One region of the Salicibibacter cibarius genome, then DNA from elsewhere that is predicted to be linked to it. Evidence: predicted binding sites of a transcription regulator. Region 1 holds the regulator's gene; each other region holds the start of a gene.
The links. Region 1 encodes LexA, which represses DNA repair genes until DNA is damaged. Its sites were predicted from a motif close to CGAACATATGTTCG; they were not measured.
Positions count from the first base shown of each region.

Region 2: the regulator LexA is predicted to act here: its motif matches at 5,381-5,394, upstream of recA (recombinase RecA).
Region 3: the regulator LexA is predicted to act here: its motif matches at 8,557-8,570, upstream of uvrB (excinuclease ABC subunit UvrB).

Region 1 is NZ_CP054705.1:2,335,144-2,345,811, reverse strand. It holds gene thiT (energy-coupled thiamine transporter ThiT) at 1-515, opposite strand, end outside; TPP riboswitch at 582-682, opposite strand; gene tnpA (IS200/IS605 family transposase) at 1,175-1,606, shown strand; gene iscB (RNA-guided endonuclease IscB) at 1,655-2,791, opposite strand; gene HUG15_RS12175 (TetR/AcrR family transcriptional regulator) at 3,248-3,823, shown strand; gene HUG15_RS12170 (hotdog fold thioesterase) at 3,946-4,335, shown strand; gene HUG15_RS12165 (MBL fold metallo-hydrolase) at 4,360-5,157, shown strand; gene lexA (transcriptional repressor LexA) at 5,934-6,566, opposite strand; gene HUG15_RS12155 (hypothetical protein) at 6,708-6,899, shown strand; gene HUG15_RS12150 (DUF896 domain-containing protein) at 7,063-7,296, shown strand; gene tkt (transketolase) at 7,412-9,400, shown strand; gene sirA (sporulation inhibitor of replication protein SirA) at 9,572-10,009, shown strand; gene HUG15_RS12135 (YneF family protein) at 10,119-10,343, shown strand.
Region 2 is NZ_CP054705.1:2,437,040-2,447,707, reverse strand. It holds gene HUG15_RS12670 (DUF3388 domain-containing protein) at 1-686, shown strand, start outside; gene HUG15_RS12665 (helix-turn-helix domain-containing protein) at 704-1,588, shown strand; gene pgsA (CDP-diacylglycerol--glycerol-3-phosphate 3-phosphatidyltransferase) at 1,793-2,371, shown strand; gene HUG15_RS12655 (competence/damage-inducible protein A) at 2,394-3,632, shown strand; gene HUG15_RS12650 (DEAD/DEAH box helicase) at 3,717-5,330, shown strand; gene recA (recombinase RecA) at 5,514-6,563, shown strand; gene rny (ribonuclease Y) at 7,134-8,705, shown strand; gene HUG15_RS12635 (TIGR00282 family metallophosphoesterase) at 8,851-9,645, shown strand; gene HUG15_RS12630 (stage V sporulation protein S) at 9,728-9,988, shown strand; gene HUG15_RS12625 (ABC-ATPase domain-containing protein) at 10,329-10,668, shown strand, end outside.
Region 3 is NZ_CP054705.1:4,260,857-4,271,524, reverse strand. It holds gene HUG15_RS21495 (YitT family protein) at 1-790, shown strand, start outside; gene HUG15_RS21490 (c-type cytochrome) at 853-1,224, shown strand; partial or broken gene HUG15_RS21480 (cell division ATP-binding protein FtsE) at 2,497-3,173, shown strand; gene ftsX (permease-like cell division protein FtsX) at 3,163-4,050, shown strand; gene HUG15_RS21470 (murein hydrolase activator EnvC family protein) at 4,070-5,431, shown strand; gene HUG15_RS21465 (S41 family peptidase) at 5,636-7,096, shown strand; gene HUG15_RS21460 (PDZ domain-containing protein) at 7,342-8,493, shown strand; gene uvrB (excinuclease ABC subunit UvrB) at 8,637-10,619, shown strand.

The sequences.
Region 1 (10,668 bases):
GCCCTGGAGAGGATGTAGACGACAACAAGCGTGATCAAAATTTCCGGCAATAAATAGGAAATATTGTAACCGATCGAATAGAGATAGACATTCATACCTTCCGGAGTGAAGCTCCCAAACCAAACGACACCGGAGACGATGTGAGATAACAATCGTAAAAACCCGGCGAACAACAAACCGAAAAGCGCCCAGGGCACGGACAATTTCCCCTCGCTATTTCGAAATGCAAACAATGCGGCAAGTCCGAGAACCGCGTATGGCACCGGATAATCCAACAACATCTGGATCGGATGAATGATTGAAGCGTTGTACATCAAATTCACGATCCCGACGAGCAATCCCGTGAGCACCCCAACTCGCCACCCGCGCCTAAAAGCCATAATGAAAATCGGCACCATGATAAGAGAAATCGAGCCGCCTTGCACCCAAGGCCCGGGAAACTTCACGAAGCTCAGAATAAACGCGAGTGCCGTCATTAAAGCGATTTCAACCATAACAAGCGTCCGTTGTTGCATAAAAAAATCCCCTTTCTGTTTGTCCACAGGGGGAAGCCAGGCGTCTACAAGCCTATTGGGCCCGTAAATCCATGCCTTCCACTTCCCTACGCCGGTATGAACCGGGTCAGGTTCCAAGAGTTAGGACGCGCGTCCCTCTCAGTCTTTCGACACCTCTAGTGGAAAAATATTTTAATGATCATTCTTTATTATACGCCTATTAGGAAAACTTGCAAGTAGGAGGAAAACGGCTGAAAAGTGATGGTGAGAAAACCTAATCATTTTGTTCTAAATGACGAATATTTTCCTGCACGAATGCTGTAAATGCCGTGATTTCCGTTTCAACAAGGGCTTCGGCAAGGATTCCCCTTCAAAATCTGTGATTTAGTGGGGGAGGAATTACCAATTGTTTGTGTGTTTGATAAACGTGAGTGCTTTTAGTGGAACTTGTTTGTAACTTTTATCTGGGTTTGTGAGATATTGGTCTTCGATGTTTTTGACAAAGGCCATGCTTGTACCATTGAAACCCGAGATCCATCCCACCTTTCCTTGAAACAGCACTTTGTCATTGAGATAAAATCCCTTTAAGTTATAGAAGCGTGGTCTAACTCCACCGTCTTTAGACGGTATAAGCTTTTAGCCTTGCCTTTGAATGTCCATACTTAAACCGAGGTGAGAGTATGGATGAATACAAAAGAAGTAGCCACGCGGTCTATGACATCAAATACCACATTATATGGGTTACAAAGTATAGATATCATGTGTTACGTGGCGACATTGCCCACCGAGTAAGGGAACTAATCAGACAAGGATGTGAAGCGAGAGGGATCACGATAGTACAAGGAAGTGTAGGGAAAGACCATATTCACTTATTATTGTCCTGTCCGCCGAGCATAGCACCGAGTAAGATATTGCAATATCTCAAAGGGAGATCATCAAGGTTAATCCAAGACGAATTCCCCGCCCTGAAGAAAAGATATTGGGGTCAGCACTTATGGGCGAGAGGATATTTTTGTGCAACAGTAGGAAATGTGACGGAAGAAATCATTAGAAATTATATCGAAAACCAGACCAGCGAGAAGAGGAACGATATATTCAGGATTGATGATTGAGTTCCAGTCAAAATCAGTATGCTTGAGCTTAAGGTCTTTCAGCAGACTTCAGTCTGAAATGCGACTTTCAGTCGCGGACAATTTATGTCCAAATCCACCTGCTAAAGCAGGTGGGTCGTTTAAGAACGGCTTATTCTTTATATTTCGCTGGCTGATTGTATTTTTACACTTTCTTCCTTTTCGTGCTGTTGCTTCATGTAAAGATCGTTTCTTTTTGCGAAACTGCTTGATCTTGAAGATGGAATAGGTGTCATAATCAATCTTATCTATCCCACTGATCGCTATCGCGTCGTTATAATGGGTTTTATCTAACCCTAATGCTTTACGTTTAGGTGTCGTAACGGAACCATAGGTGATATTTACATCCGAATATTTATCAAACACTCTCCTGCGAAACACATTCATGAACGTACCTTCTTTATAGCTAGGTAGCTTTTTGCCCTCCATCATCCACTCCCAAAGGATTTTCCCTTTTTTATGATTCTCATGCGTATGACAATCGGTACAAACAGTAATGAGATTATCCGCACGATCACTACCACCATGAGAACGATAGACAATATGATGGGTATTCAGTATCTTGCTTTGTTTCTTGCAAACTTGGCACGTATAGTTGTCTCTTGCAAACACAAAATACCGGACATCATAATAGCCATAGGTTTGTCCTTTTTGATAATCGATCCCTTGAATGTCAGGATTGATCATCTTGTGAGGATCAAATTTGCCAACTTCGATTGTTAATGTTGGATTCGGCACAAGGGAATAGAATTTATCGATCCATCTGAATGTGTTTTGAATCCGACTTTCGATACTCGGTGGTAGCCATCCGTCGGGGCGTTTTCGATTGTCAAAGCGTGGTTTTCGATAGCGTGTCTTACGATGACGCCTTGATTGTCTATACGCTCGTCTTGTATTCAACAAATTTTTCACGTCTTGGCGGGTTTCGATGTCACCTTTTGCAAGCACTTTATCCTCGCTAGTGATCGCAACGCCTGTATCCTTCGCGCCCAAATCAACGCCTATATTCACATTTTGCTTGTAGCCACTTGATCCATATAATAGCTGGATCGTAAAGGGTTCATAAGATACGATTTTAGCTTTCTTTTGTTTCAGTAATCGCCTTGCTTTTTGCGGTTTGCACGGCATTAGTGACTCGCCATGCTTGTTTTTTACGAACACTAACATGAAGTGTTCCTCCTTTCTAGGAGTGGTTTCCCTTCGCCAATGTTATCGACCCTTCGCGATGTGGTTGATGTCTCCTACCCCCTCAGAGATGTTTACAGAGCCACGAAAGAGCTACGGACTAGGGAATCATCCATAGGTTTCTTCATGGTCGATAACGTAGTCAGTTAAGACTTAGGCTAGTCAATAAAGGCTTTTCAAGCCCCTTCCAATTCTACGAATTGGTGGGAGTTATTGACAATAGGTTTTCCATTCCATGGATATCACCCGATTTTTAATTTAGAATACCGTTAATTTAAGTATACCAATTAAATCCGAATGTTGCTAACTAATGTGCAAGGGCGCTTCGGTTTTCTGTTCCCAAAGATACCAATGAATTAGCAATAATCGAGAAATCAAAAAATTCTTTACTGATCATTCTAGAAATGATAGGATAGGGTTTGTAAGGGAGGACAGAGCATGGCTCGAAGCAAAGAGTATGATGAGGATGCTGTCTTGCATAAAGCCATGAAACTTTTTTGGCATCAGGGCTATGAAAAAACATCCATGCAAGATTTGGTCACGCAGATGGGCATCCATCGCCGCAGCATCTACGACACGTTTGGCAGCAAACATGCGTTGTATATGAAAGCATTGAAACGCTACGTGGAGACAGTGGAAGCGAATATCAAGAAACAATTAACATCGATGGATTCAGCCATGCAAGGGATCAGGCGATTATTTGAGATGACGATCCATCGAAAAGAAACATTACCGAGCGGCTGCCTGACGGTCAATACTGCGATTGAGTTGGCCGAACATGACCAAGAAGCAATGGATATGGTAATGGACAGTTTCTCAAGTACAGAAAACATGCTATATGAGCTAGTGTTGCGCGGCCAAAAATCGGGGGAAATACCGGAACGTCATGATGCGAAAAAGTTAGCAAGGTTTCTCAATAACTCGTTTGTGGGGTTACGTGTGTTGGCGAAAACGCGCAAAGACACACAAAAAATGGAAGAGATCATTGAAATGACACTGATTGCCTTGGATTAAATTTTTTTGATCGATCTAGAATGAACATTCTCAAAAAACAGAAGGAGCGGATTGGAATGATCGTTTCTCAAGATGTGTTGGATTTGTACGGTGTGGAGGATAAGGAAGTTTTTGCCGAGGAAATGCGAACACGAGGGAAAGATTCCCTTGTTGGAGAACTAGAAATGGAGTATGTGGAACTCAGTTCCAACCGTCTGATTATGACGATGCCCGTAGGACCTAAAACAAGACAACCGGCCGGTATTCTCCACGGCGGGGCATCGGTTGCTTTGGCGGAAACAGCTGCGACGATGGCTACGGCTATGAATATCGATCCGCAAAAATTCAATCCGGTAGGAATGGAAATTAATGCAAACCATATTCGCAGTAAAACCGACGGCGTTGTTACGGCAACCGCTACGCCTTTTCACAAAGGACGCACGACCATGGTTTGGGATATTCAATTGACGGATGAAAATGAAAAGTTAATTTGTGTCTCACGTTGTACGATGGCGGTTGTTCCAAAAAAATAACAACAGAAAAGGGGTGAAACTGCGTTGCAAGTATATGAAAAGGAAAATGTGACTTGTGTAAAAATGGACGTTGTCCTCGGAGGGAAAAAGACAAATACCGTCTATTCCTTTTTGGTTGACGGTATGTTAGTCGACACTGGGCCACCGCGCATGGAGCCGGACCTTATTCCTTTTTATGAAGCACATGCGATTGATTTTGTCGTCCTGACCCATAGCCATGAAGACCATTCCGGAACAGCGCCGTGGCTTCAGCAAAACCATGGAGTGCCTATTTATGTTCATCCAAAGGGGGTTGATATATGCGCCCAAGACTCACCCTACCCGAAGTATCGTCAGATGACTTGGGGGAAACGGAAAGGGTTTCAGACGACGCCACTTGAAAGTGCGATCCGATCTCAAAACAGGGAATGGAAAGTCATTTACACGCCGGGGCATGCAGATGATCATGTCGCTTTTTTCGATGAAGAAAATAGAACGCTATTTGCTGGGGATTTATTTGTTGCTCCGAAACCGAAGGTCATTATGAGCAGCGAGTCCATCCCGCAGACGATGGATTCCATTCGAACATTGCTCGCTTATGATTTTGAATCGCTATTTTGTTGCCATGCCGGATATGTAGAAAACGGGAAAGAGATGCTAAAGCAAAAACTAGATCACCTTGAGAACCTTTCCCAAGAGGTGAAACACCTACATAAAGAAGGGCTTTCCGTTGAGGAGATTAGAGACAATTTTTATCCGAAAAAGTACCCGATTATAAGCGTCTCCGGGGGAGAATGGGACTCTTTGCACATTGTTTCTTCGATTCTGGAGAATGAATACTAAAACAAGCATGTTGTGCGCGTAAGTGCCCTCGAGCCAAATGAGCTCGGGGGGTTTTTCATGGAAAAGGATCGTTGATCAAATGGGTGTATGCTCGATTTCGGGTATCATGGACATCTCGTAATACGATGCAGGTGAGGCCTTCAGGTTCCATGACCGATTCATGACGCTCCAAACGAAGTCTCGAACGTCGTTTCGGTCTCCATGGACGCTTCATAGCGCCCGAAATCCCGGGTAAAAGCGATTTACAGGTGTCATGACTGCTTCATGACACCTGAATTTTAGACTTGATCGTCGTTATGGGCGCCATGAGCACATCATGGCGCCTTTATTAGTGTTTCGATCATCATTTCGGTCTTCATGGCCCCTTCGTGCCAATCATTTACCGCTCACCTCGCGCTCGTTTATACATACCATATTGGCAATGATCGCGAGGTGATGGGTGTGTTGGAAATTGGTCTTTTTTTACACTTTAAAAATGTTTAACTTTGTTAAAGGATTAAAGTATAAGATGAACTAAGGCTTCCACCATAAAGATTTGGTGGAAGCCAAGTTTTTCTAAACAATCGCGGTTTCCATGCCTGGATTGTTGATTCTCGCTGTAAAAAGAAAAACGGGAAGAAAAAATAACCCAGGCTGTTCTAAACAGATACGCGCTGTGCATACAGTAAAACAGAAACGGAATTAGGTTGATGTAATATTATTATGTTAACTTAATTGTCAAAAAGATGAAGAAGGAAAGACTCACTCTTTCCATTCTCCTTTATCGGCATTTTGTTTTACGAAATCGTACGGAAGACACCGCTTACTTTTCCGAGCACTTGGCAATTGTCAAGAATGATCGGTTCCAATGTTTGGTTTTCGGGCTGTAATCGGATGTGGTCCCCTTCATTATAAAAGCGTTTGACGGTTGCTTCTTGTTCGTCTGTCATCGCTACGATAATATCACCGTTATCTGCGGTCGGTTGTTGGCGTACAATCACTTGATCTCCATCAAGAATCCCCGCGTCAATCATACTGTCTCCTTCAATGGTGAGCATGAACACCTGGTCACTTCCGACAAAATCGTCGGGCAACGGCATATAGCTCTCTACATTTTCGACAGCTGTAATGGGAACGCCCGCGGTTACTTTACCGATCAAAGGAACATAAGCACTTGCCGGCTTGTCTGCTTCGGCTATTTCGTTTCCATCTTCATCGAGATGAAGAACTTCAATTGCCCTTGGTTTGGTCGGGTCTCTGCGGATATACCCCTTCTTTTCCAATCGAGCCAAATGGCCGTGCACGGTTGAGCTTGAGGCAAGGTTGACTGCTTCGCCGATTTCTCTTACAGAGGGTGGATATCCTTTCTTTTTCACGTTGTCTTTAATAAACTCAAGGATCGTTTCTTGTCGTTGCGAAAGCTTTTTCATTTTATTCACCTCGTTAATTTATATTTGTCTAAAGCTTACCATATAAAACAAACGTTTGCAAACATTAGTTCCTTGAAATGCTTGACACGAACGATCGTTCTGATACACTAATAATAGAACAATTGTTTCGGAGGTTTTCTTATGACGAATCAAAAAGTTGAAAAAGAACGCGGAAAAGGACAAGAACGTTTATTATTATTTTTATTCGCTCTTTCTATCATCATTATGACGATGGTTGCCGATCAATCGATTGGGACAAGTGCGCCGGAAGCGGAAGGAGATCCGCAAACAGTAACACTTGTGCCAACACCGATCGAACATACGGATTGGTAGAGAGAATAAAAGAATGGGGAAGAAAAAGAAAGAATATCAAGGACTATTAATATTCAGCCATTCATTTAGGTTATAATATGAACTGTTGCCTGTTGATTTCACGCGGGGATGAACGTTATAGTGACGATAAGCATCATTTATGATTCTATAAGGGGGAGCTTCATTGATATCCGATGAAAAGCTTGACCGTATTAATGAACTAGCCAAACGACAGAAAACGACGGGGTTGACTGCAGATGAGCAAGACGAACAAAAAGACTTGCGGGAAGAATATCTACAGAACTTCAGAACCTCTTTTAAACAGCAGATTCAAAATGTATCTGTCGTCGATGAGAACGGAAACGAAGTAACCCCGGAAAAATTACGTAATGCAAAAGGCAACCGCCGTTCTTATTAACGATAAAAAGCGGTGCATCGCTCGTCAAAGTGGTGCGCCGCTTTTTTCTTGTTTTAGTTTTAAAAACCATATATCATACCAATAGAGACAATTCACAAAAGAAAGGATGGAAACATTGACTTCAAACATAGAACAACGCGCCATTAATACGATACGGACATTGTCCATCGACAGTGTCAATCGAGCAAATGCAGGCCACCCGGGATTGCCCATGGGTGCGGCGCCGATGGCTTTTGCATTATGGTCGAGGCATCTCAAACATAACCCGGCAAAACCGGGATGGTGGGATCGGGACCGTTTTGTTTTATCCGCAGGCCACGGCTCCATGTTGCTGTACAGTATGCTCCATTTAAGCGGATACGACTTGAGCCTCGAGGAGTTGAAAAACTTCCGGCAAATGGGGAGCAAAACGCCCGGCCATCCCGAGTACGGACATACGGCAGGGGTAGATGCGACGACCGGCCCTCTCGGACAAGGCATTGCCATGTCGGTAGGGATGGCTATGGCAGAGGCCCATTTGGCCGCTACGTACAACCGTGAAGGGTATGAATTATTTAACCATTTTACGTATGTGATTTGCAGTGATGGGGATGTCATGGAAGGAGTCGCTTCGGAATCCGCTTCTTTAGCCGGCCACCAGCAATTGGGACGGTTGATTGTGCTTTACGATTCCAATGATATTTCGCTCGACGGCGATTTGAATCGCGCGTTTTCGGAGGATGTTTGCAAGCGATATGAAGCGTATGGTTGGCACACGATCTTTATCGAAGACGGTAATGATGTTGAGGCTATTGACCGCGCGATTAAAGAGGCGAAAGAAGATCCCCGTCCGAGTTTTATCGAAGTAAAAACCGTGATCGGTTTCGGTTCGCCAAACCGTGCAGGCACAAATGAAGCACATGGGAAGCCGCTTGGAGATGAAGAAGCCACGCTCGTAAAAGAAGCATACGAATGGGATCACGAACCGTTCCATATTCCCGATGATGTTCTCAGCTTTTTTGAAAAGAAACAAGACGAAGCCGTCGATGGGTATCAACAATGGATGAAAACATTTGAGGGGTACAGCAAGGCATTTCCGGAAAAAGCTGAAGAACTCAGGCGCGCGTTTGACCGTGATTGGCAAACGGATCAGCTCGAAGCGTTGCCGAGTTATGTTGCCGGAGAAGATACACTTGCCACCCGAAAAGCCTCAGGGGCAACGATTCAGGCGATTTCGTCTCAAGTGGACGGGCTGTTCGGTGGTTCTGCTGACCTCGCCTCTTCCAATAATACATTGATGGACGCGTATGAAGATTTTACGAAGGACAACCGTGAAGGCCGTAATGTCTGGTTTGGGGTGAGGGAATTTGCCACCGCGGCCGCTTTAAACGGCATTGCCCTTCACGGAGGGTTGCATGCGTATGGAGCAACCTTTCTCGTCTTTTCCGATTATATGCGACCGGCCATTCGCTTGTCGGCGTTAATGGGCGTGCCCGTTACGTATGTTTTTACTCATGACAGCATCGCGGTCGGAGAAGACGGGCCTACGCATGAACCGATTGAGCAGGTGCCATCCTTGCGCGCGGTGCCGAACCTTTCCGTCATCCGACCGGCGGATGGGAACGAAACTGTTGCAGCTTGGCGGCTTTCGCTGGAAGCGAAGGATCACCCGACTGCTTTGGTATTAACGCGGCAAGGGCTGCCGACAATGACGGATGCGGAGAGTACGTATGAAAACGTGAAAAAAGGCGCGTATATTTTGGCGGACGCCGACCGGCCGGCGGCGGCGATTGTCGCGACAGGATCGGAAGTTGCGCTCGCCATGGGCGTAAAGGAGAGACTTTCTGAACAAGGGATTGCCATTCGCGTCATCAGTATGCCGTGCCGGGATTTATTTGAAAAACAACCGGAAGCTTACCGGCAATCGGTCATCGACAACGCCATTCCGACGGTCACGTTGGAAGCGGCGGCTACGTTCGGATGGGAGCGTTATGCCGGAGCGAACGGCAAGGCGATCGGCATCGATCAATTCGGCGCTTCAGCCCCCGGCAACGTTGTTATGGAAGCCTTCGGATTTCACGAAGAAAATATCGCAAATGAAGTGAAAGCCTTAACAGAACAGTAAGCATCGCCCTGGGGAGGTGTCCTGGACAAACGTCAGGACACCTCTTTTGTATGCTTATCACCGGGATAAAAAATTTGTCGACCATTACCGGGTTTTATCAAACAAATATTGACATATTATTTTGTGGCCAGGCATTACAATAATGGGAAGACATAAAAGGAGGGCGAGCTTTTGCATCGATATGACATCTATCTTTTGAAGCCCGGAATCGCTCGGCAATTTATCCAATTGGAAAACAAACTCTTCCAACTTTTTAAAGAGTATGAGACAGTCCCCTCCCTTCACCATGAGGTTCAAAAACAAGTCGATTATATTTGTCAGCCGATTTCCATTCATCATTTGGGGGAATGGCTTTCTTCCGCGCAAATAACTCCCTTTCCACAGGGGAGGGACGATGGTCTCGTCTATTATTTGGAAGAGAGCGAAAGCGTAAAATTAATGCTCTCTGAAAGAAGAGTGCAAATTTGGAGCACCCTCCATATGGAGGATGAATGGCCATGGTTCGATCAATTGCAGGCGTATGACCCTTACTTTTTTGCTTGTGATGTCGAACGGGGAAGATACGGGTGGTTGAAACCGATCAAAATGCATACCCATCTTTTCGGTTAATTGAGAGGCAATCCCTTTTCATCGTTCGATCGATACGGTATAATGAATGATGTTTGCTTAAGCGAAACCTATCCGGTGCCGAACGATCGACGTAAGGAGGAGTAACCGCATGAGTACGATTTGGGTTGTTTTGATCGCGATGGCAGCCTTGCTCGTAGGTCTTGTGGGAGGGTTTTTCATTGCCCGGAAAACAATGGTCAATTATATGAAGAAAAACCCGCCTATCAATGAACAAATGCTACGTGTGATGATGATGCAAATGGGCCAAAATCCATCCCAAAAGAAGATCAATCAAATGATGAAAGCCATGCAAAAAGAACAGGGAAAAAAATAACCGAACGGAACACCTCTTTAGGATTTGGGGGTGTTTTTTGTTTTTAAGGTGGAACGTGCTATGCTGAATACAAGCGGGGTATCTATGAACTATGATCCAAAAAGAGTGGTTTGATATAATGGAAATCTATTGGGAAGAGCACCTCCCATCTGATTAAGAGGCGAAGTCAGGTTTTTCGTACCATATGGAGTCACTTTCCTTCCGTTTGTGGTATGAAATCGAGTTTATTGTACCATTTAGAGTCGTATTCCCTCCGTTTGTGGAACAAAATCGATTTAAATTGTCCCATTGGGGGCCCGTTCTCCTTCCGAAAGTGGTACGAAAA
Region 2 (10,668 bases), 100 kb from region 1:
TATCGATAAATATCGTGTCGATTAACGGGATCGAAAATGATCGGCGCGGCATGTTAATTCGCAGTGCCAGCGATGATCATGTGACGCGTTTACGAGATATATTGCAAACGATGGATGCAATTTCGCTTAAAAAATTTCGGGTGCCAAGACTTCGGGACCGGCTAGCCGTGATGCATGGCCGTTATATCGAAAGAGACTTGGGCGACAAAAAAACCTATCGATTTGTTCGGGATGAACTTGGACTGTTGGTCGACTTTTTGGCGGAGTTGTTTAAAGAGAAGCGGCATTATCTCGTGGGTGTCCGGGGGATGCCGAGAGTCGGAAAGACAGAATCAATCGTGGCCGCGAGTGTTTCTGCCAACAAGCACTGGTCATTTATTTCTTCGACGATGCTAAGGCAGACGATCAGAAGTACGCTTCCTGACGATGAATTTAGTGAAGACCTCGTCTATATCATTGACGGGATCGTTACGACCATGCGCGCCCCGGAAAAGCATCGCTCCCTCGTTGATGAGATTATGGCCTTATCTGCTGTAAAAGTTGTGGAGCATCCGGATATTTTTGTGCGTGAGACGGCATATACATTAAAAGATTTCGATTGCATCATTGAACTCCGTAATGATGAAAATGAAAAAATTACGTATGAAATGGTGGAATCGGGTTTTTCTTCTTTTGATATTAGCTAACTTGGTAGGTGTTTAGCATGGCTGAATTAGGGCAATTTTTAAAAGAAAAACGTGAAGAAAAAGGGTGGGGGCTTGATGAAGTCCAAACGCGGACGAAAATTCAAAAGCGCTACTTATTGTCCATAGAAGAAGGACGGTATGACGATTTGCCCGGTGCTTTCTATGCACGGGCATTTATCAAGAGTTATGCAGAAGCATTGGAGCTCGAACCTGAAGAAGTGTTTGCGGAGTTTGAGCATGATTTGCCGAAACCGAGAAAGGAGTCGGTGGATCTTCCAACCAGAACCGAACATTCGAAAACAAAACGATCATCCCAGGAAGGGAAAAAAAAGAACACGGTCCTTCCTTCCGTTCTGGTCGTTTTTTTCCTCGTCGCGATCGTCGCTGTTATATGGCTCTCCAACATTGACGGTGGTGGTGACATTGCATCCGATGAGGAAGAAGAAAACGGGGAAGTAGATATCGTGGATGAAACGGCAGAAGAAGAAACGAACGGCAATGAAGAAAATGAGGATAACGAGGAGAATGAAGAAAACGGGGAAAACGGAAATAACGGAGAAAGTGAAAATGGACAACTTTCCTTTGGGGAAGTAGATGGATTTAATTCGATCTACACGATCGACAGTGATTCATTGGAAATCACGCTTGAGTTTGATGAAGAAACGGACAGCTATGTTGATTTTCGCGAAGACCCGACGGACGACGGTTCGATCGTAGAAACAGCCGCTGCCCCCTCCGAGGCAACAGAACAAGACTTTGATTTTAGTGAACACGACGCGATCACCATCAATGCTGGCTACACACCCGCGCTCACGATTTATGTGAACGGCGAAGAGTTGGAATATGAATTAGATCCCGGAGAAAGAGATTTTCAGCGCATTACCATCGAAAAAGAGAATTAAGCTTTGAGAACACCCCCGGCTTACCGGAGGACAGATTTCAGAAGCCAGAGGTCCGAGGCATAATATCGAAGAAGTAACTTTCATCTGACTTCCGGCATCCGGCATCCGACATCTGAAATCCAGACAAGTGCACGGACATTGGCATTTTTCTTTGTTATGATTTTTGTTAAAATAAAAGGGTGTTCCTGTAGGAGGAACCGTTACGTGAACCTGCCAAACCAGATTACGATCATCCGTATCGGATTCATCCCGATATTTATGTTGATCTTCCTTTACCCTTTTCAATGGGGTCCTCCCTTAGATGTCTTTGGGACACAAGTGCCTGTGAACCACGCGGTTGCCGGGATTGTTTTCGCCGTTGCCGCTGGGACGGATTGGCTCGATGGCTATATCGCCCGCAGCCGTAATCTCATCAGCAATTTCGGAAAATTTTTAGACCCGTTAGCTGATAAGCTGCTCGTGACAGCGGCTTTATTATCTCTTATCGAGGTTGGCTTCTTGCCGGCTTGGATGGCAGTGATCATTCTTAGCCGGGAATTTGCCGTCACCGGGATGAGGCTTGTGGCAGCGTCCGGAGGCAAGGTCATTGCGGCCAGCCCGCTCGGAAAGGGGAAGACGCTTTTTCAAATGCTCGCAATTTTTTTCCTAATGGTTCACAACGCACCTTTTGATGCATTCGGGTTGCCGATCGCGGCGATATTGATATGGATCGCCCTCTTTTTAACGGTAATTTCCGGCATCGATTACTTTTTAAAAAATAAACATGTGTTCAACGACGCTTAGATGACTGGAAGGAGATCCATCCATGAACGCGGAGATCATTGCCGTAGGCACCGAACTACTTCTTGGGCAAATAGCGAATACAAACGGACAGTATCTTTCAAAGCAACTCATGGGACACGGGGTGAATATATACAAACATACGGTCGTTGGAGACAATTTGCCACGCATTCGGCAAGCGATACGGATGGCCGCGAACGACAATGACATCGTTATTCTTACCGGGGGGCTCGGGCCTACGGAGGATGATGTGACGAGAAACGCACTCGCGGAGGAATACGGCCTCAACCTCGTCTATGATCAGCAGGCGCTCGACAAAGTGGAAGCTTTTTTTCAATCGAGAAACCAACCCGTAAATGATGCGAACCGTCGCCAAGCTCTTCATACGGAAGGGGCGCACGTGTTTCAAAATAGCGCAGGGCTCGCTTGCGGCATGGCTTATAAACATACAGACACGTGGTTTTTTCTGTTGCCGGGGCCACCACACGAGTTAAAAACGATGGTTGAAGAAGAGGTCAGCCCCTTTCTTGATGCCATGAATGAATCACGGGATTTATTGTTGTCGCGGGTACTTAAATTTTACGGGATTGGCGAGTCGGCGCTGGAAGCGCGTGTTCATGATTTAATCACACAGCAAACAAACCCGACGATTGCGCCGCTCGCGGGTCAAGATGAAGTCACGTTGCGTTTGACGGTAAAGACGACCGACCCGACAGAGGCAAAAAAAAAGCTTGATGAGTTGGAAGGCGCCGTCTGTGAACGTTGCGGATCTTTTTTATATGGGTATAATGAAGACACGTTATTTTCACGCGCTCTTGATCATTTACGGTCAAAAGGGTGGACGTTGGCCGTTGCCGAAAGTTTAAGCGGAGGATTATTCGGGGCATCGCTCACCGATGTTCCGGGAGCGTCTGATGTTTATGCCGGTGGTGCCGTTACGTATAGCAACGAGGCAAAAGAAAAGCAGCTTCATGTGACGAAAGCGACGCTTGAGCAACATGGCGCTGTAAGCGAAGCATGTGCCGAAGAGATGGCAGCAGGCGTGAGAAGCGAATACGGGACAGATATAGGGGTCTCGCTGACAGGTGTTGCCGGTCCGGGCACCCAGGAGGGCCATCCGCCGGGTACGGTCTATATTGGCGTTGCATATCCGGATAAAACGCATGTCTATAAGCGACGTTTACGCGGGGACCGCGCATCGATACGACGCAGGGCGGTAAAAGAAGCTTGTGCCGCCATGCTGGATGTGGGAAGTGAGAGGTGAGAATTGGGATAAAACCCGTTATAACCCGCCTTCTGCTGCGGCGCCGAGGTTTTTCTTATTTGATAGAAGAAGGTGATGAAGAATATGAATGTATTTGAAAGTGAACATATTAAACCGGAAGTAAAAAAAGCAATTAAGGAGATTGGCTTTGAGGAGCCCTCTCCGATCCAGGAACAAGCGATACCGAAAGCACTAAACGACAAAGATGTGATTGGACAAGCGCAAACCGGTACCGGGAAGACGGCAGCCTTCGGGATTCCTCTGCTTACAAAACTAAACGCCTCCTCCCACGTCCAGGCGCTCGTTTTAACGCCAACCCGGGAGCTTGCCATTCAAGTGGCCGGGGAATTGCAAAAGCTGTCCACCCATCTGCATGTCACAACGTTGCCGGTCTATGGCGGGCAATCGATCGGTCATCAAATCAAGGCGCTTAAACGCGGGGTCCAAGTCGTTATCGGAACCCCCGGGCGCGTTCAAGACCATTTGCGGAGAAAAACGTTAAAGCTTGACCGTGTGAAAACGCTCGTCTTGGATGAAGCGGATGAAATGCTTGATATGGGTTTCATCGATGATATTGAATCGATTTTGAAACAAACGAATGAGGACCGGCAGACGATGCTTTTTTCAGCAACGATGCCTGACCCGATCCGAAAGCTTTCCCGTCGCTATATGAAGCAACCTGAGACGGTGTCCATTAGCAAAAGCGATGTTACGGCTCCCTCGATCGAACAGATTTATTTTAAAGTGCTTGAAAGGAACAAACTCGAGTCGCTTTGCCGTGTGATTGATCGTTACAACCCGGAGCTTGCAATCGTTTTCTGTCGCACGAAAAAAGGCGTTGCGGAATTATCGGAGTCCTTGCAGGCACGGGGTTATTTTGCAGACGGGCTTCACGGTGATTTGAACCAATCCCAGCGGGATGCGGTCATGAAAAGGTTTCGGGAAAGCACGATTGAGTATCTCGTCGCGACAGATGTTGCTGCCCGCGGACTGGATGTCCAAAACGTCACCCACGTGATCAACTATGATATCCCGCAAGACCCGGAATCCTATGTCCATCGCATCGGGCGGACCGGACGAGCCGGCAAGAGCGGCCAGGCCCTGACGCTCGTCACTCCGAGGGAAATGAAGCATTTACGCTCGATTGAAAAAGAAATAAAGATGTCCTTGCCGACACGGGATATCCCGACGCTGGAAGAAGTCGTGGAGAAACAGCAAGACTCGTGGCGACAGCAAATCACCGGTGTCATTGAACATAGCGAAGAGACATCGATCTTTGATGAATTAACCCGGGAACTGCTCGAGCAGTATCAACCGCAGGAAGTCATCGATGCGTTGTTGAAAATGAATTATCAAACGGAAAATAATATTTCTGAAGAAGGGTATTATTTTGGTGATACCGGTGCGGCAAAAGGCATGGTCCGTTTCTTTATGAACGTGGGCCGCAATGTGAGCTTAACCCCGAAAATACTCGTGGATGAAATTGCCGATGCAGTCGGGATTTCAAAACAGTCGATCGGACGCATCGACCTTTTCGAAAAATTTACGTTCGTGGAAGTTCCGGAAGACGTGGCTCCCTTTGTTTATGAAGGATTGCGCCACTCCCGTGTTCACGGTGCGCGCGTGAATTTGGAGCCGGCAAAACCAAAGCCGAAACGCCAAGGGCGGCAAACATCGAATCCTTCCGTTTCTAACTAAAAACACATCGGGCTCCTCCACGGAGGGGCCTTTTTCATCGGAACAGTTTCAGAATAAATGTTCGTATAATCCTTGGCAAATGATGAAAAACACGGTATGATAGGTGCAGGGGAAACGATTGGTTCTTATGCCTATCGGGAAATAATGCAATGATTAAATTTATGCCTATAAAGGAGTATTGCCATGAGTGAAAGAAAAGCAGCGCTTGACCAAGCCTTGCGAAGCATTGAAAAACAATTCGGCAAAGGTTCCATCATGAAGTTGGGGGACGACACGGAACGCCGTGTGTCCACGGTTTCAAGCGGGACATTAGCCCTTGATATCGCGCTCGGTGTTGGCGGGTATCCGCGTGGACGGGTCATTGAAATATACGGTCCGGAATCTTCCGGGAAAACAACCGTTGCTTTGCACGCCATTGCCGAAGCCCAACGGGAAGGCGGACAAGCGGCATTTATTGACGCGGAACACGCCCTTGATCCTGTTTATGCCCGCGCCCTTGGCGTCGATACCGATGAACTCCTGCTCTCGCAACCGGATACGGGAGAACAGGCCTTGGAAATTGCAGAGGCGCTCGTCCGCAGCGGCGCTGTTGACATCATCGTCGTTGATTCCGTGGCGGCCCTCGTGCCAAAAGCGGAAATCGAAGGGGATATGGGTGATGCACATGTCGGTTTGCAGGCCCGCCTCATGTCACAGGCATTGAGAAAGCTGTCGGGGGCCATTAGCAAGTCGAACGCGATGGCGATTTTTATCAATCAAATTCGCGAGAAGGTAGGCGTCATGTTCGGAAGCCCCGAAACAACGCCCGGGGGAAGGGCCTTGAAGTTTTATTCCTCAGTACGCTTGGAAGTACGCAGGGCTGAAGCTTTGAAACAAGGAAATGAGACAGTCGGGAACAAGACACGATTAAAGATCGTGAAAAACAAAGTGGCTCCGCCGTTTCGCCAAGCAGAAGTTGACATTATGTACGGGGAGGGCATCTCCCGGGAAGGTTCGTTGTTGGACATCGCGACAGAATTGGAGATTGTGCAAAAAAGTGGCGCTTGGTACGCGTATGACGGCGAGAGGCTTGGTCAAGGCCGTGAAAATGCAAAGCAATATTTGCAAGAGCACCCATCTGTAGCGTCCGAAATTGAAACACGTATTCGTGACCACCATGAGCTTCCAAATAGCGGGCAGCAGAACCAGCAGCAGGAGGAAAAGGAAGAAACACAAGATTCATCAGGATCGTGATTGAAAAGCCGGCTCGGATAGCCGGCTTTTTGGGTAGGTAAGAAGTATAATTCAACTTTCTTACCTACATAAGTGCAACTAAGGCTTTTCGCCGTAAAACCGTAAAAGCTTGGCGAAAAGCTAAGTTTTCTCACGCTCGAATGGATGGGATTGACACGGTTGACATATGAACAATGGCAAGTATACAATTAAATATGAATGTTGGGGAACGGCGGGATCGCATAAATTGATTCGCCGTTTACAAAAGGCTTTTCTCTGGTTGTAACGCATCATGTTTTAACCGTTCGTTTGAAACAATTGAACACAGTACGAGAATATGATGGCAAAAAAGGGTAGGAAACATGCTCTGAACCGGTTTATCGCCGTGTCCATCGTTTCATCCATTCCAAAGGGATGAAAACGATAGAGGGAAACACCTTTATTCAAACAACAGAACGAAATGGATCAACACCAACGAATGATCGCAGGCACCCGCCTGCCTGCATTCTCCGTTTTTCGTTAGGCAAAGCCCGCAACGTTTTCGGTGTAAATGTACACGTACAATTGAATAGCAAAGGAGGTGTAGGCGAGATGAACGGAACACTCATCTTGATCATCTCCATTTTGCTTATTGTCGTTGCTGTTTTAAGCGGGTTTATTGGTTATGTCATCCGTAAAAAAATTGCCGAAGCAAAGATTACGAGTGCAGAATATGCGGCAAATAAGATGATCGAAGAAGCGGAACGCGATGCGGATAACAGCAAGAAAGAATCACTGTTGGAAGCCAAAGATGAGGCGTACCGCTTGCGTTCCGAAGCCGAAGACGATATTCGCGAACGGAGAACCGAAATTCAGAATCAGGAAAGCCGCCTTCAGCAAAAAGAAGAGGCGCTTGACCGTAAAAGTGAAACGCTTGACAACAAGGAAGAATCTCTAGAACTCCGGGAGCAAACGCTCGCTGAGAAACAAGAAGAGACAGAAACGATGAATAGCAAAGTGGAACAATTAATTTCCGAACAACAGGAAGAACTGGAACGGATCTCGGGGCTGACGAGAGAAGACGCCCGACAGATTGTCCGGGCTGAAACCGAACGGGAACTCGATCATGAAAAAGCAGTGATGATTAAGGAAAATACGGATAAAGTCAAGGAAGAAGCAAATAAGAAAGCCAAAGATATTCTTTCTGTGGCACTGCAAAGATGCGCGGCTGATCATGTGGCGGAAACGACGGTATCCGTTGTCCATTTGCCGAATGATGAAATGAAAGGCCGAATCATCGGGCGTGAAGGGAGAAATATTCGCGCGTTGGAGACGTTAACCGGAATTGATTTAATCATAGACGATACACCCGAGGCGGTCATCCTATCCGGCTTCGATCCGATTCGAAGAGAAATCGCGCGCACGGCGTTGGAGCGGCTCGTTCAAGATGGACGGATTCACCCCGCCCGCATTGAAGAAACCGTGGATAAATCCCGGCGTGAGGTCGATGAACGGATACGTGAATATGGGGAAGAAACGACGTTTGAAATGGGGATTCATCATTTACATCCTGATCTTCTCAAAATTTTGGGCCGTCTGCGATTTAGAACGAGCTACGGGCAAAATGTCTTGAATCATTCAACGGAAGTCGCGTATTTAACAGGTTTAATGGCGGCGGAACTTGGAGAAGATGTGCAGCTTGCCCGTCGGGCAGGATTGCTTCATGATATCGGAAAAGCGATTGACCATGAGGTCGACGGCAGTCATGTTGAAATAGGTGTCGAATTAACGAAAAAATACAATGAAAACGAGGTCGTTGTGAACAGCGTTGCCTCTCATCACGGGGATGTCGAAGCAACTTCAGTCATTGCTACACTCGTCGCTGCTGCAGATGCCCTGTCTGCGGCAAGGCCGGGTGCAAGACGGGAAACGCTTGAAACGTACATTCGCCGTTTGGAAAAACTCGAGGAGATTGCAGAATCATTTGATGGTGTTGAAAAGACGTATGCCATACAAGCGGGTCGCGAAGTCCGCATTATGGTAAAACCAGACTTGGTCGACGACGTGTTGGCCCATCGGCTGGCACGGGACATTACGAAGCGAGTGGAAAATGAACTTGACTACCCCGGGCATATACGAATCACCGTTATTCGTGAAACGAGGGCAGTAAATTATGCAAAATAAAGCAGCACATTTGTGCTGCTTTATTATTTGACGGAATGAAAAATATATTCATGATCATGAAAGCCATACGTTTAACAAGGCATATAAAGTGGGTATAAGTGAGGATAGAAATGTCTTTTCAAACTGGAAAGTAGGTCTAAAGCGCATGCGACTATTATTTGTCGGAGATGTTGTCGGCCGGCCCGGGCGAAATATGCTGGAGGCACAATTGCCGAAGCTTAAGAAGAAATATAAACCTCAAGTAACGATTGTCAATGGCGAAAACGCCGCGAGCGGGAAAGGGATTACAGAGAAAATTTACAAAAGTATTTTGGGGTTTGGCGCTCAAGTTGTTACGCTTGGCAACCATACGTGGGCAAGAAGCGAAATTTTTACGTTCATTAACGAAGAAACAAATCTGATCCGTCCGTTAAATTATCCGCCGGGCGCCCCGGGAAGGGGGCAAACCTCGATCAATGTGAACGGATTGGAACTCGTCGTCATTAATGCGATGGGACGCGTGTTTTTGGAAGCGATTGATTGCCCTTTTCAAGCGTTGGACAAAGCGGTGGAGGATGCCAAAAAACGGACGCCGTTCGTATTTGTTGATTTTCATGCCGAGACGACCAGCGAAAAACAAGCTATCGGCTGGTTTTTGGATGGGCGTGCCAGTGCCGTCATTGGGACTCATACTCACGTGCAAACAGCCGATGAAAGAATACTGCCGGGTGGCACTGCTTTTTTAAGCGATGTCGGCATGACCGGGCCATACGATGGCATTATCGGCGTTGATAAGGATGTGATTTTGAAAAAATTCCAAACGGCGTTGCCGGCAAAATTTGAAGTTGCGAAAGGGAGGAGTCAACTCAACGCTGTATTTATGGAATTCGATGAAAAAACAGGCAAAGCCCGAAAAATTGAAAGAATCCTGATCAATGATGATCACCCATTCGACGAATAGATGCAACGAAGGCATAGAGAACGATCCAAAGAATATAGTAAGGGATAAAAGGTGACATTCCACAACTATAGGAGGGCTAATCATGGAAGTATTAAAAGTATCAGCGAAATCCACCCCTAATTCTGTCGCCGGTGCCCTAGCGGGCGTGATCCGCGAAAGAGGAGCTGCGGAAATTCAAGCTATTGGAGCAGGCGCTTTAAATCAATCTGTCAAGGCAATTGCCATCGCGAGAGGATTTGTAGCACCCAGTGGAATTGACCTGGTTTGTATCCCGGCGTTTACGGACATTGAGATTGATGGTGAAGAGCGAACAGCCATTAAACTCATTATCGAACCCAGGTGATGAATGAAAAACTCAGCGTGCCTCATGCGCTGAGTTTTTCAAAGCAGATATCAAAGTATCACTAGTGCAGGGTGGTTGAATTATCCGATCACAAAAGCATGAGCGATATCAAATGAATTTTCGGTGCCGCTACTTGTATGGCGAGAACATTATTTTACGCTTTATCTATCTTTTTGTCCGCACTCACGCCCGGTGAGGACTAATATCAGTCTTATCTCGATTATTTGGCGCCACAACTACAGATGATCATTTATTTCAGCCGTTCAGCACTAGTGCAATGAAGGCTTTCGCCATTTTATGGCGAGAAGTCAAGTTTTCTAAAAGTTGGAGTGAATGAGAGTTGAAACAATTACAGCAAACGCTAGAACGCATCGATCGGAAAGGATACAAAGCTTATAACGATATTCGCGGGACGTTTACGTTTCCCTCGTTTCGCCTCCATTTGGATCACATCCAAGCAGATCCTTATGCCAGCCCTTCCCGGGCAAGGGTAGAGATCCCCCATCGACAATTACATATGAATGAAGCGTTGTATGAAAGCGGGCATCGCAACGTTGCGTTTACAGATTATGTTGCTCGTTCGGTCGGAAAAGCAATACGCAAACAAAAGGCGGAAAAAAGCCTTTTTATCGATCGCCCCGGACAAGAAATCCTAGAGCGGACAGCCGTCGTTTGCGATA
Region 3 (10,668 bases), 1.9 Mb from region 1:
GGCGATTGTGGCATTCGCATTTAATTTGTTTTTGCTGCCGAATGCGATCGCCTCGGGCGGACTAAGTGGCTTTGCCACCATTATGTATCAAGTATTCGGTTTCGCCCCGCACCTTACCCTATACGCTCTTAATATCCCCCTATTTCTATTGGGAATGCTCTTGCTCGGCGGATTTCGATACGGGGGAATGACATTGGTGGGAACGTTGTTCCTCCCATTTGTCGTTTTTTTGACACAACATTGGCCTCCTTTAACGGCAGAGCCCCTCCTGGCTGCAATATTTGGCGGTGTTGGTGTCGGGACAGGGCTAGGCCTTGTTTTTCGTACAGGTGCATCCACAGGCGGGACCGACTTGGCGGCTCAGATTATCCATAAATATACTGGTGTTTCGCTTGGTGCCGGCGTATTTATTATGGATGGACTAATCGTTGCCATGGCCGCAATTGCGTTTAGTGTCGAATTTGCTTTGTTCGCACTCATTGGGCTTTTTATTACCGGTAAAACCATTGACATAGTACAAACCGGTTTTGGTTATGATAAAATTGCTTTCATAATTGCGGAAGAACAGGGGAAGATAAAAGAAGCCATTTTAAATGATGTCGACCGTGGCGTCACCAAGCTTCAGGCCTATGGAGGGTACACGGAAGACGATCGGCCGGTACTGATGTGTGTTGTGAATCGCAACGAAATTCCTTTGTTGCGGCAAGTCGTGCAAACCATTGACCGCGACGCGTTTATTGTTGTTTCCAACGCGACAGAAGTATTGGGGCGTGGTTTTAAAATGGACTAAATCGTGTATAATAAATGGGGCGTTATCTTTACGCGTTAAAGCATGAAATGGAGGAGGTTCACATGAAAAAAGCAATGTTAGTATTAGGCACGGCGATTTTTATCATCGGCGGCTGTAATGGCCAAGCAGGTGAAGAACAAGAGCCTGTCGGTGATAACAATGGTGGAAATGGCGGCGGCGATAACGGAGCCGAAGAAGAAGAAGAAGACAATGGCGAAACCGTTGATGCCGGTGAAGGCATGGATCTATACGAAGAGAATTGTATGAGTTGCCACGGCGGGGACATGGAAGGCGGTACAGGCCCGGCGCTTGACGGGTATAGCGCTGACGAAGTTCACGATGCAATTGAAGAAGGCCCTGGTGCCATGCCGGAGAACCTTGTTTCCGGTGAAGATGCTGACGCCGTTGCGCAATACGTAGAAGAAGAAGGTTAAGGTTCAATAAAGATAACAAACGTCCTGCCGATGATGGCAGGGCGTTTTTTGCGCCTAACTAATATCGGGACGGATGATATCGAAAAAGATATAAGTGTCCCGGCGCTGGTGTTTCGTTGCGACGATCGCCACACCCATTATCGACCGCATGAGTGGATTTACGGAGCACGAAAGCGGTATCCGGAGTCGATTTCGGTCACCATGGGTGGTTGCTTCATGTACTTTAGTACAACCTTTTTCTTTTTTTATTTAAACATTCATAAAAATAGACTTGCGTTACATTTTCCGCCGAATTGACGAAAAACTAGTGCAGCCTGTCGAAAATAAGCGGTCACACCGACGATCGGAAGACAGGATTAGGGCTTCAAACTGGGGTTAGTGGTCGATTGGATTAAACCGCCACAGCCCGAGTTAAGGTATCAAAGGCTATCGTCAACGACCGAATGGTTTCTTGCGAAGCAGGCTCCCCGGTCGCCATGAAACAGTTCATGGCGACCGAAGACAAAAGCCAATCGCTCGTTCGGGCGCCATGAGGCAACCATGCCGACCGAATATCTTTGATACAAGCCTTTTCGGTCACCATGAAGCGGCTATGACGCCCGAACGCTTTCGATTCAGGCCATTACGGTCGTCATAAAACGGTTATGGCGACCGAACACGAGAACCGACCGCTTTTTCGGTCACCATGACGCGGTAAATTGTCCGTTAGGGAGCCAGAAGCGTTGCCGACCGAACCTCTTCCGACTGTCTCCATGATTGGGTAATTCAGCCATCTTGCACTAGTGCAGGGTGGCTGAATCTTTTGATCACACCAATCAGGATTGATTTGTTCCGACCTATTGGCACTCTATGGCCGATGTACGAAGGTCAATTCATCCAGTACAATCGCTTTGGTTCCCTAATTAAATATTTCAAAAGATTTTGATTAATTAACGCCGGTAAGCGAAAGCCGTTCGATTATCAAAGACGACTTTTGACGCCGTCACTCCGAAAGCCGGAAGTCTTTCGGTCATCAACAAACAGTCTCACGTGTGGTCGGCAGCGGTGTGATCATTTAATTCAACTCTTCTGCACTAGGGTAGTAAATACCGTAGCAACAATTGTGATATTAGACCTATTTGTAGTTAATGATATGTAATTCATTTGAAAATAAACTGTAATATAGATACCTTTTACAAAGGTATAAAGATGATATAATATGACTAAGGATGTGGATATTTGCCACAAATCCTCAGAATAAGGTGATTTGTAGGTGTGAGAGATTTGATCAATATGCAAAGGGTGAAAAAAACCTATCAAAATGGAATCCAAGCGTTAAACAACATTGACATACACATTGGGAAAGAGGAATTTGTTTATGTTGTCGGGCCAAGCGGTGCCGGAAAGTCGACGATCATTAAGTTAATCATTCGTGAGATTAAGCCGACAGCAGGTGTCGTTCATGTGAATGGGACCAACCTTGGTGATCTCAGAAAAAACAAATTCCATATTTGCGGCGCAAGATTGGGGTTGTTTTTCAAGATTTTAAACTTTTCCCCAACTTGTCCGTATTTGAAAATATTGCTTTTGCTCTTGAGGTTATCGGAGAGCCCAAGGATCGTATTAAACCGCGTGTAATGGAGGTATTGGAGCTTGTTAAATTAAAAGATAAAGCCCGCTATAGACCGCGTGAGCTATCCGGTGGTGAACAACAGCGAGTGGCCATTGCACGGGCGATGGCAAACAAGCCGGCGATCTTGATTGCAGATGAGCCGACCGGCAATCTGGATCCGGAAACAGCATGGAGCATTATGGGCACTTTAGAAGATATTAACTATCGAGGCACAACTGTTGTGATGGCTACGCATAACAGCCACATCGTCAACAATTTAAAAAAACGAGTGATTGCCATTGATAATGGCAACGTTGTGCGGGATGAAATGCGGGGTGCGTACAGCTATGAAGCGTAGCGCCTTTGTGCGGCACGTAAGAGAAGGGTTTAAAAATATTAGCAGAAACGGGTGGATGAGCTTTGCCTCCATTAGTGCCGTGACGATTATGCTGCTTGTCGTCGGCGCGTTTTCCTTGCTGATTTTAAATATGAACAGCCTGGCATCCGATGTCGAAAACGAAGTTGAAATCCGTGCTTTTCTGGAAATGGATACTGAAGCGGATGCACAGGCGGAAGTGATGGAAGACATTGCAAGCGCTAACGCGGTAGAAGACGTTTCGTACCTTGACAGGGATGAAGGGTTGGATCAATTTATCGACAGTCTCGGATCCGAAGGCGCTGTCTATGAAAGCATCCGAGATGAGAATCCCTTGAATGATGCGCTCGTTATCGAGACGACCGAACCGGAACTAACGGAAGCTGTCGCAACCGCCGTCGATGAATATGTTGAAGTGGAAACGGTTGAGTATGGAGAATCGATTCTTACGCAATTGTTTACGATCACAAATTATGTGCGTGTAATCGGTGCGGCTTTGATTATCGGTTTGTTGTTTACTTCTATATTCCTGATATCAAACACGATTAAACTTACAATTATCTCGCGCAAAGACGAGATTGAAATTATGAAACTTGTAGGAGCGACGAACAGATTCGTGCGTATTCCCTTTTTTATCGAAGGGTTGCTCATCGGTGTGATCGGAGCTTTTGTCCCGGTTGTAACACTTATGGCCGGTTATGTTTATCTCCATGATTTTTTTGATGCTCAGTTGCCTTTTATTACGATGGTTGAGCCCTTTCCGATGGTTTGGCAAGTGGCGCTGGTATTGTTTGGCATTAGCGTTGTCGTTGGTATGTTGGGAAGTCAAATGTCTGTACGTAAATTTTTGAAAGTATAGCGATGGGGGTGATTGGTAAATGAAAGGAAAAAAAACATTAATGCTCGGCACCGCTTTTCTGGTTGGATTATCCGGTTGGTTGCAAACAAGCTATATTGGACAAGCTGAATCCGTCAGTGAGTTGGAAAACGAATTGGATGACATACGTGAATCCCAACAAGAGGCGGAAAATGATGGCGAAGAGGCGGAAGAGGATTTAGAGGGCGTAGAGGAAGAGTTGGCAGAAATCGAAGAAGAGATTCGTGAAATGGATGAAGAAATGTCCGCCACTGTTGAAGAAATCGGAGACAAAGAAGCGGAAATGGCTGAAGTCGAAGACGAAAACGGGCGGTTACAGAACGATATCACTGAGATTGAAGAACGTATCGAGAAACGGGATGAAGTGTTGAAGGAACGAGCTGTGACCCTCTATCAAAATGGCAACGGAACAGTTGAATACATAGAAGTTTTATTGGGGGCGCAAAGTTTTGGGGACTTTCTGGATCGAATCCGCACCCTCTCAACGATTGCAGGGCAAGATCAGGCAATACTTGACGAACATATTGCCGATCATGAACAACTTGAAGAAAACAAAGAAGCAGTTGAAGAAAATCTGGCAACCTTGGAATCTAATCTTGCAGAATTGGAAACTTTGCAAGCGAACTTGGACGAGCAAATAGAGGACAAAGAAGTTGTGATGGACGGGCTTGATGAAGAGCAGCGTCAGTTGCTTGATGACCTGGAAGAAATCGAAAACGAAGAAGAAATCCTGCAACAGCAAGAAACTGCCAAACAGAATGAAATCGAACGTGAAGAAGAGCGGGAGCGAGAGAGGGAAAGAGAACGGGAAAGAGAAGAGCAAGAAGCTGAGGAATCCGATGATTCCGGAAACAATGAGGAAAATGAATCGAATGAGTCGAATGAATCCGAGGGAAGCAACGTAAACAGCGACGGATCTTCTTCGTCACCGTCAACCGCAAGTGTCAGCGATTCCGGCTCCGATGGAGGCGGAGGCGGCACGTTGGCGAGGCCGGCATCGGGCCCGTTGACTTCAGAGTATGGGCCGCGATGGGGTCGAATGCACAATGGCATTGATATTGGCGGCTCAGGTGTTCCAGTTAATTCGGCTGAATCAGGTACCGTCAGTTACGTTGGCTACATGGGCGGCTACGGAAATACGGTGATGGTTACGCATCAAATTAATGGACAAACGATCACGACATTGTATGCCCATCTGGCTTCTTCCGATGTGTCCGAAGGTGATTCGGTCAGCCGTTCGGAACAGATTGGCATCATGGGGAATACAGGAAACACGACAGGTCCCCATTTACACTTTGAAGTACATGAAGGTGGTTGGGCCGGATCGGGTGTTAATACCGTCGACCCAATGGATTATCTATAAGCAAAGGATAATCGAGCGGAAATGGGCTTCCCGCTCGATTTTTTTTGTTTCGCCCGTTAAAATGTGTTTAAATGGGAGAAAGAAACATAGCATATGCAAAAGAGAACGGCAAGAAGAAGACCAAATAATAAAGCAGGCGATACTTCAGATTTAGAAATAGATGGGTATGTCATGCTTTCCAAAAGCTAAGATAGAGGTGACAATATGAACGTTAGCGGAAAATGGCTCGTTATCTTAGCGAGTGCGGTCATCATAGCCGGATCCGGAGGGGTGATCGCGGGAGTCTCTATCGGCGAAGAGGGACAAAGCCAAAATCGTACTCCGCAAATGGATGAAGAAAACGGTGAAATTTCATCAGAAGAAGGTTGGGAAAAAGTTCATCAAGCACACGACTTGATTGTGGAACAATATATCGATGATGTTGACGAAAGCACCTTATATGAAGGTGCAATCGAAGGAATGTTAGACGAACTGGATGATCCCTATTCCGTCTATATGGATCAGGAAACAGCGGGTCAGTTTGAGGAATCGTTGGACAGTGAATTTGAAGGCATCGGTGCGGAAGTTAACATGGTGAATGAGAATGTAACGATTGTTTCTCCGATTCAGGGCTCACCGGCAGAAGAAGCCGGGTTAATGCCGGATGACCAAATTTTGGAGATAGATGGAGATTCAACGGAAGGCCAATCTTTGAATGAAGCGGTGATGGACATTCGCGGGGAGAAAGGCACTTCCGTGACGTTGACAATTGAACGTCCCTCTTCTTCCGATCCATTTGAAGTCGAAGTGGAGCGTGACGCGATCCCGATGGAAACCGTCGAAAGCCGAACGATTGACCGGGATGGAGAGACCATCGGTTTACTCGAAGTTATTTCTTTTTCCGCGGAAACAGCCCAAGAATTTGAAGATGAATTGAATGCACTGGAATCTGAGGGCATTGATGGATTGCTCATTGATGTTCGCGATAATCCGGGCGGATACTTGAACAGTGTTCAGGATATTGGTAGTTTGCTGCTCCCTGAAGGGGAGACGATCGTACAAATTGAGCAACCTGACGGGGAGGTGATCGCCACTCCTTCTACGCTCGAGGAAGAAAAAGATTATCCAATGGCGGTGCTCATTAATCAAGGTAGCGCTTCTGCTTCGGAAATATTGGCAGCTGCTCTGCATGAAGCGGGAGAATATGACCTTATTGGCGATACAACGTTTGGCAAGGGGACGGTACAACAAGGATATCAATTCGAAGATGGCAGTGAAATGAATTTATCAATGTCGAGATGGTTGACTTCCGACGGCAACAATATTCATGAAGAAGGCGTGGAGCCGACGATTGAGGAAAGCCAACCGGATTACTTCTATACAGCCGCGCTTGCTGTAGATGAGACGCTCACGTTTGATGACAACAATGATCAAGTGGGCAACGCGCAACATATTTTAGAGGGATTGGGTTTTGATCCGGGCAGAACCGATGGATATTTTGATGAGCAAACAGAAGAAGCGGTGGCTGCTTTCCAACAAGAGACGGACGATTTGGAGGAAAGCGGGGAGATTGATGAAGAGACTGCCCAGCACCTTCATAGCGCAATTGTGGATGAGATTCGTGACGATGAAAATGATCGCCAATTGGATACGGCAATCAGTCATTTAGTTAGTGAAGTGTCCTAATTTCGGGAAAAAGCAGGAATTCCATGACTTTGTGTCGAAATACATCCGTAGCACTAGGGTGTATTTCTCTTTTTTATTTTGTATTGTGTAGTAAAATAGATGTTCAACACTTTAATCAATGGTTGAAATATATGAATATGAATAAATGTAGCCATGACAACTGGCTAGCGTAGTGTTTTTCCGCAGCGGTTACTTAAATCAAATGAAGAGCTAAACAAACGATGCTTTTAGAAGGAGATCAAATAATGGATCATTGGTTTATAGATCTAGTGATTGGTATAGGAAGCTTCTTTATTCACCCGTTGACCTATATCGGTTTATTGGCAATGATAGGCATTGGCTATCGCCGTTTAAAAAGGGAAAGAAAGATGTTTCATATGTCCACCGGCTCTGTTGGGAAAGACGTTTTTCACCGTCTATTACCGGGGGTATTGGCAGGAGTTGTTTTATCGGTTGTTGCATTGGCGTCCGGTATTGTGCTTACCCCGGAATTCCTATTGACAACGACAGCAACCTATCTTGTGCTGATTATTGTCGGGGGCGCGGGATTTGCCTCTCCTGCCTATGCATTGGGGTTAGCGTTGCTTCTGTCCTATTTTCTGCCTTTCGGCGGCGGAACGTCTGTAGACCCATTACCCGTCCTTATCATCATCGGGTCATTGCTATTTATTGAAGGGGTGTTCATGCGCTTACAGTCAAAGCGCGAGCAGTTTTCACCCCTTCGTTTACGCAGCAAAAGGGGGAAATGGGTCGGAGGTCAACGCCTTGATCGAATGTGGCTCATCCCCGTGTGCATATTCATTCCCGGTGAAACGTTCGTAGCGGGAGATTGGTGGCCATTACTCCCGGTTACGGATGATGTATCAATGCTCCTGGTGCCTTTTCTCGTTGGATTTCGTCTAACGACGCTCGGGCAGCGCATGAAAATAAAAATAAAAAGTGCCGGAACGAGAATGATAGGATTTGGGGCGCTGTTATTTGTTGGCGCTGCTCTAGTGATGTACCTCCCCGGATGGGTGTGGTTGCCAGTCGTGCTTATCGCGATTATCGGTCGGATGCTTTTGCAGTTCTACGAGTACGTTAGCGATCGGAGGAAAGATTATTATTTTGTACCGAAAAATGATGGCATCGTCATTCTCAGTGTATTACCGGAATCCCCGGGTGAGAAAATGGGTCTTCTGCCCGGAGAAATTGTGACAAAGGTGCATGGCAATCCCATCCATACGGAATGGAATTTTTATCAGCAATTACAGATCAATCCGGCATATGGCCGTATTGAAGTGATCGACGCCAATGGGGAGCGGCGCGTAGAGAAAGCGGCTTTGTATGACAATCAACATCATGAGCTGGGCTTGTTATTTTTGCATCCTAACGAGGAATCATGGGAAGATGAATAAAGGAATAAAACCTTCCGAAAGAGCCATTCAAATGCATTCGGGAGGCTTTTTGCCATCTGTGAGCAAATAAACGTTCGTTTATTTTCAAATTGTGTTATAATACGCTATAAAGGAATGGTATCGCCAGCGAAGGAGGGTGAACGTTGCCACAAACGTTTTCACTTGAATCTGTTTATCAACCCGAAGGGGATCAACCTAAAGCGATAGAAAAAATAGCAGAAGGAATTAAGGCAGACAAGAAACACCAAGTGTTGTTGGGAGCAACGGGAACGGGCAAAACATTTACGGTGTCAAACGTGATTCAGGAAGTGAACAAACCGACGCTTGTCATGGCACACAATAAAACACTCGCCGGTCAGCTGTACAGCGAATTTAAATCATTTTTTCCCAATAATGCTGTCGAGTATTTCGTCAGTTATTACGATTACTATCAACCGGAAGCCTACGTCCCGCAGTCGGATACATTTATTGAAAAAGATGCCAGCATCAACGATGAAATCGATAAACTACGGCACTCTGCGACGAGCGCGTTATTTGAACGCAATGACGTCATCATTATCGCCAGTGTCTCTTGTATCTATGGACTGGGTTCGCCGGAAGAATACCGCGATTTGGTCGTTTCCCTTCGTAAGGGGATGGAAAAAGGAAGAGATGAACTTTTAAATAATCTCGTCGATGTGCAATATGATCGTAACGATATTAATTTTACAAGAGGGACTTTCCGCGTTCGCGGGGATGTTGTGGAAATTTTCCCGGCTTCCCGGGATGAACATTGCATTCGTGTGGAATTTTTTGGAGATGAGATTGACCGGATGACCGAAGTGGATGCACTAACGGGAGAAGTGCTTGGCGAACGCAACCATGTTGCGATTTTTCCGGCTTCCCACTTCGTTACGCGCGAACAAAAAATGAAAAAAGCGATCGTCAATATCGAGCAAGAGTTGGCCGAACGGCTTCAGGAACTGAAAAGCCGGGATAAGCTTGTGGAGGCGCAGCGCCTGGAACAGCGTACCCGCTACGATATTGAAATGATGCAAGAAATGGGCTTTTGCTCCGGGATTGAAAACTATTCCAGGCATTTAACGTTTCGTGAACCGGGCGAAGCGCCGTACACGCTCCTGGATTTCTTTCCGGATGATTTTCTTATGATCATCGACGAATCCCACGCGACGCTGCCGCAAGTGAGAGGCATGTATAATGGTGACCGGGCGCGAAAACAAGTATTGGTCGACCACGGATTTCGGTTGCCTTCGGCAATGGACAACCGTCCGTTAAAATTCGAGGAGTTTGAAAAGCGCGTGTCGCAAGCAGTCTACGTTTCCGCAACTCCCGGTCCCTACGAAGAGGAGAAAGCACCGGAGGTGGTCGAACAGATCATTCGCCCGACCGGGTTGCTTGATCCGAAGGTGAGCGTGCGGCCGATCGAAGGGCAGATCGATGATTTAATCGGCGAGATTAACGATCGGCAGACAAAAAATGAACGTGTGTTAGTGACCACGCTTACGAAGAAAATGGCGGAAGACCTGACGGACTATTTAAAAGAAGTCGGCATTAAAGTGAAATATTTACACTCGGATGTAAAAACGCTGGATCGCTTGGAAATTGTTCGCCAACTTCGTCTCGGTGATTTTGATTGTCTTGTCGGTATCAACCTTTTGCGTGAAGGATTGGATATTCCGGAAGTCTCGCTCGTGGCGATTTTGGACGCAGATAAAGAAGGGTTTTTGCGCGCTGAACGGTCCTTGATCCAAACGATGGGGCGTGCGGCACGTCATGAGGATGGACAAGTGATCATGTATGCCGATAAGGAAACGCGATCGATGGAAGTCGCGATAAACGAGACAAAAAGACGACGGGGTATTCAAGAAGCGTATAATGAAAAGCATGGCATTACACCGAAAACCATTGAAAAAGCGGTGCCAGAGGCGATACAAGCTACGGTAGCCGCAGAAGATGAAGTGAGTTTCTCAACGCCGAAAGACAAGAAAATGACGAAGGACGAAAAGAATCGTTTAATCGACCAAATAGAGGAGGAAATGAAAGATGCCGCGAAGCAACTTGACTTTGAACGTGCCGCGGAACTTCGCGATACGATGATTGAATTAAAGGGAAAGAAAACATCATAAAGGTACGAGAGGTCTTTCTCGCTTCCCATCTCTCGCCTCTCACATTTAG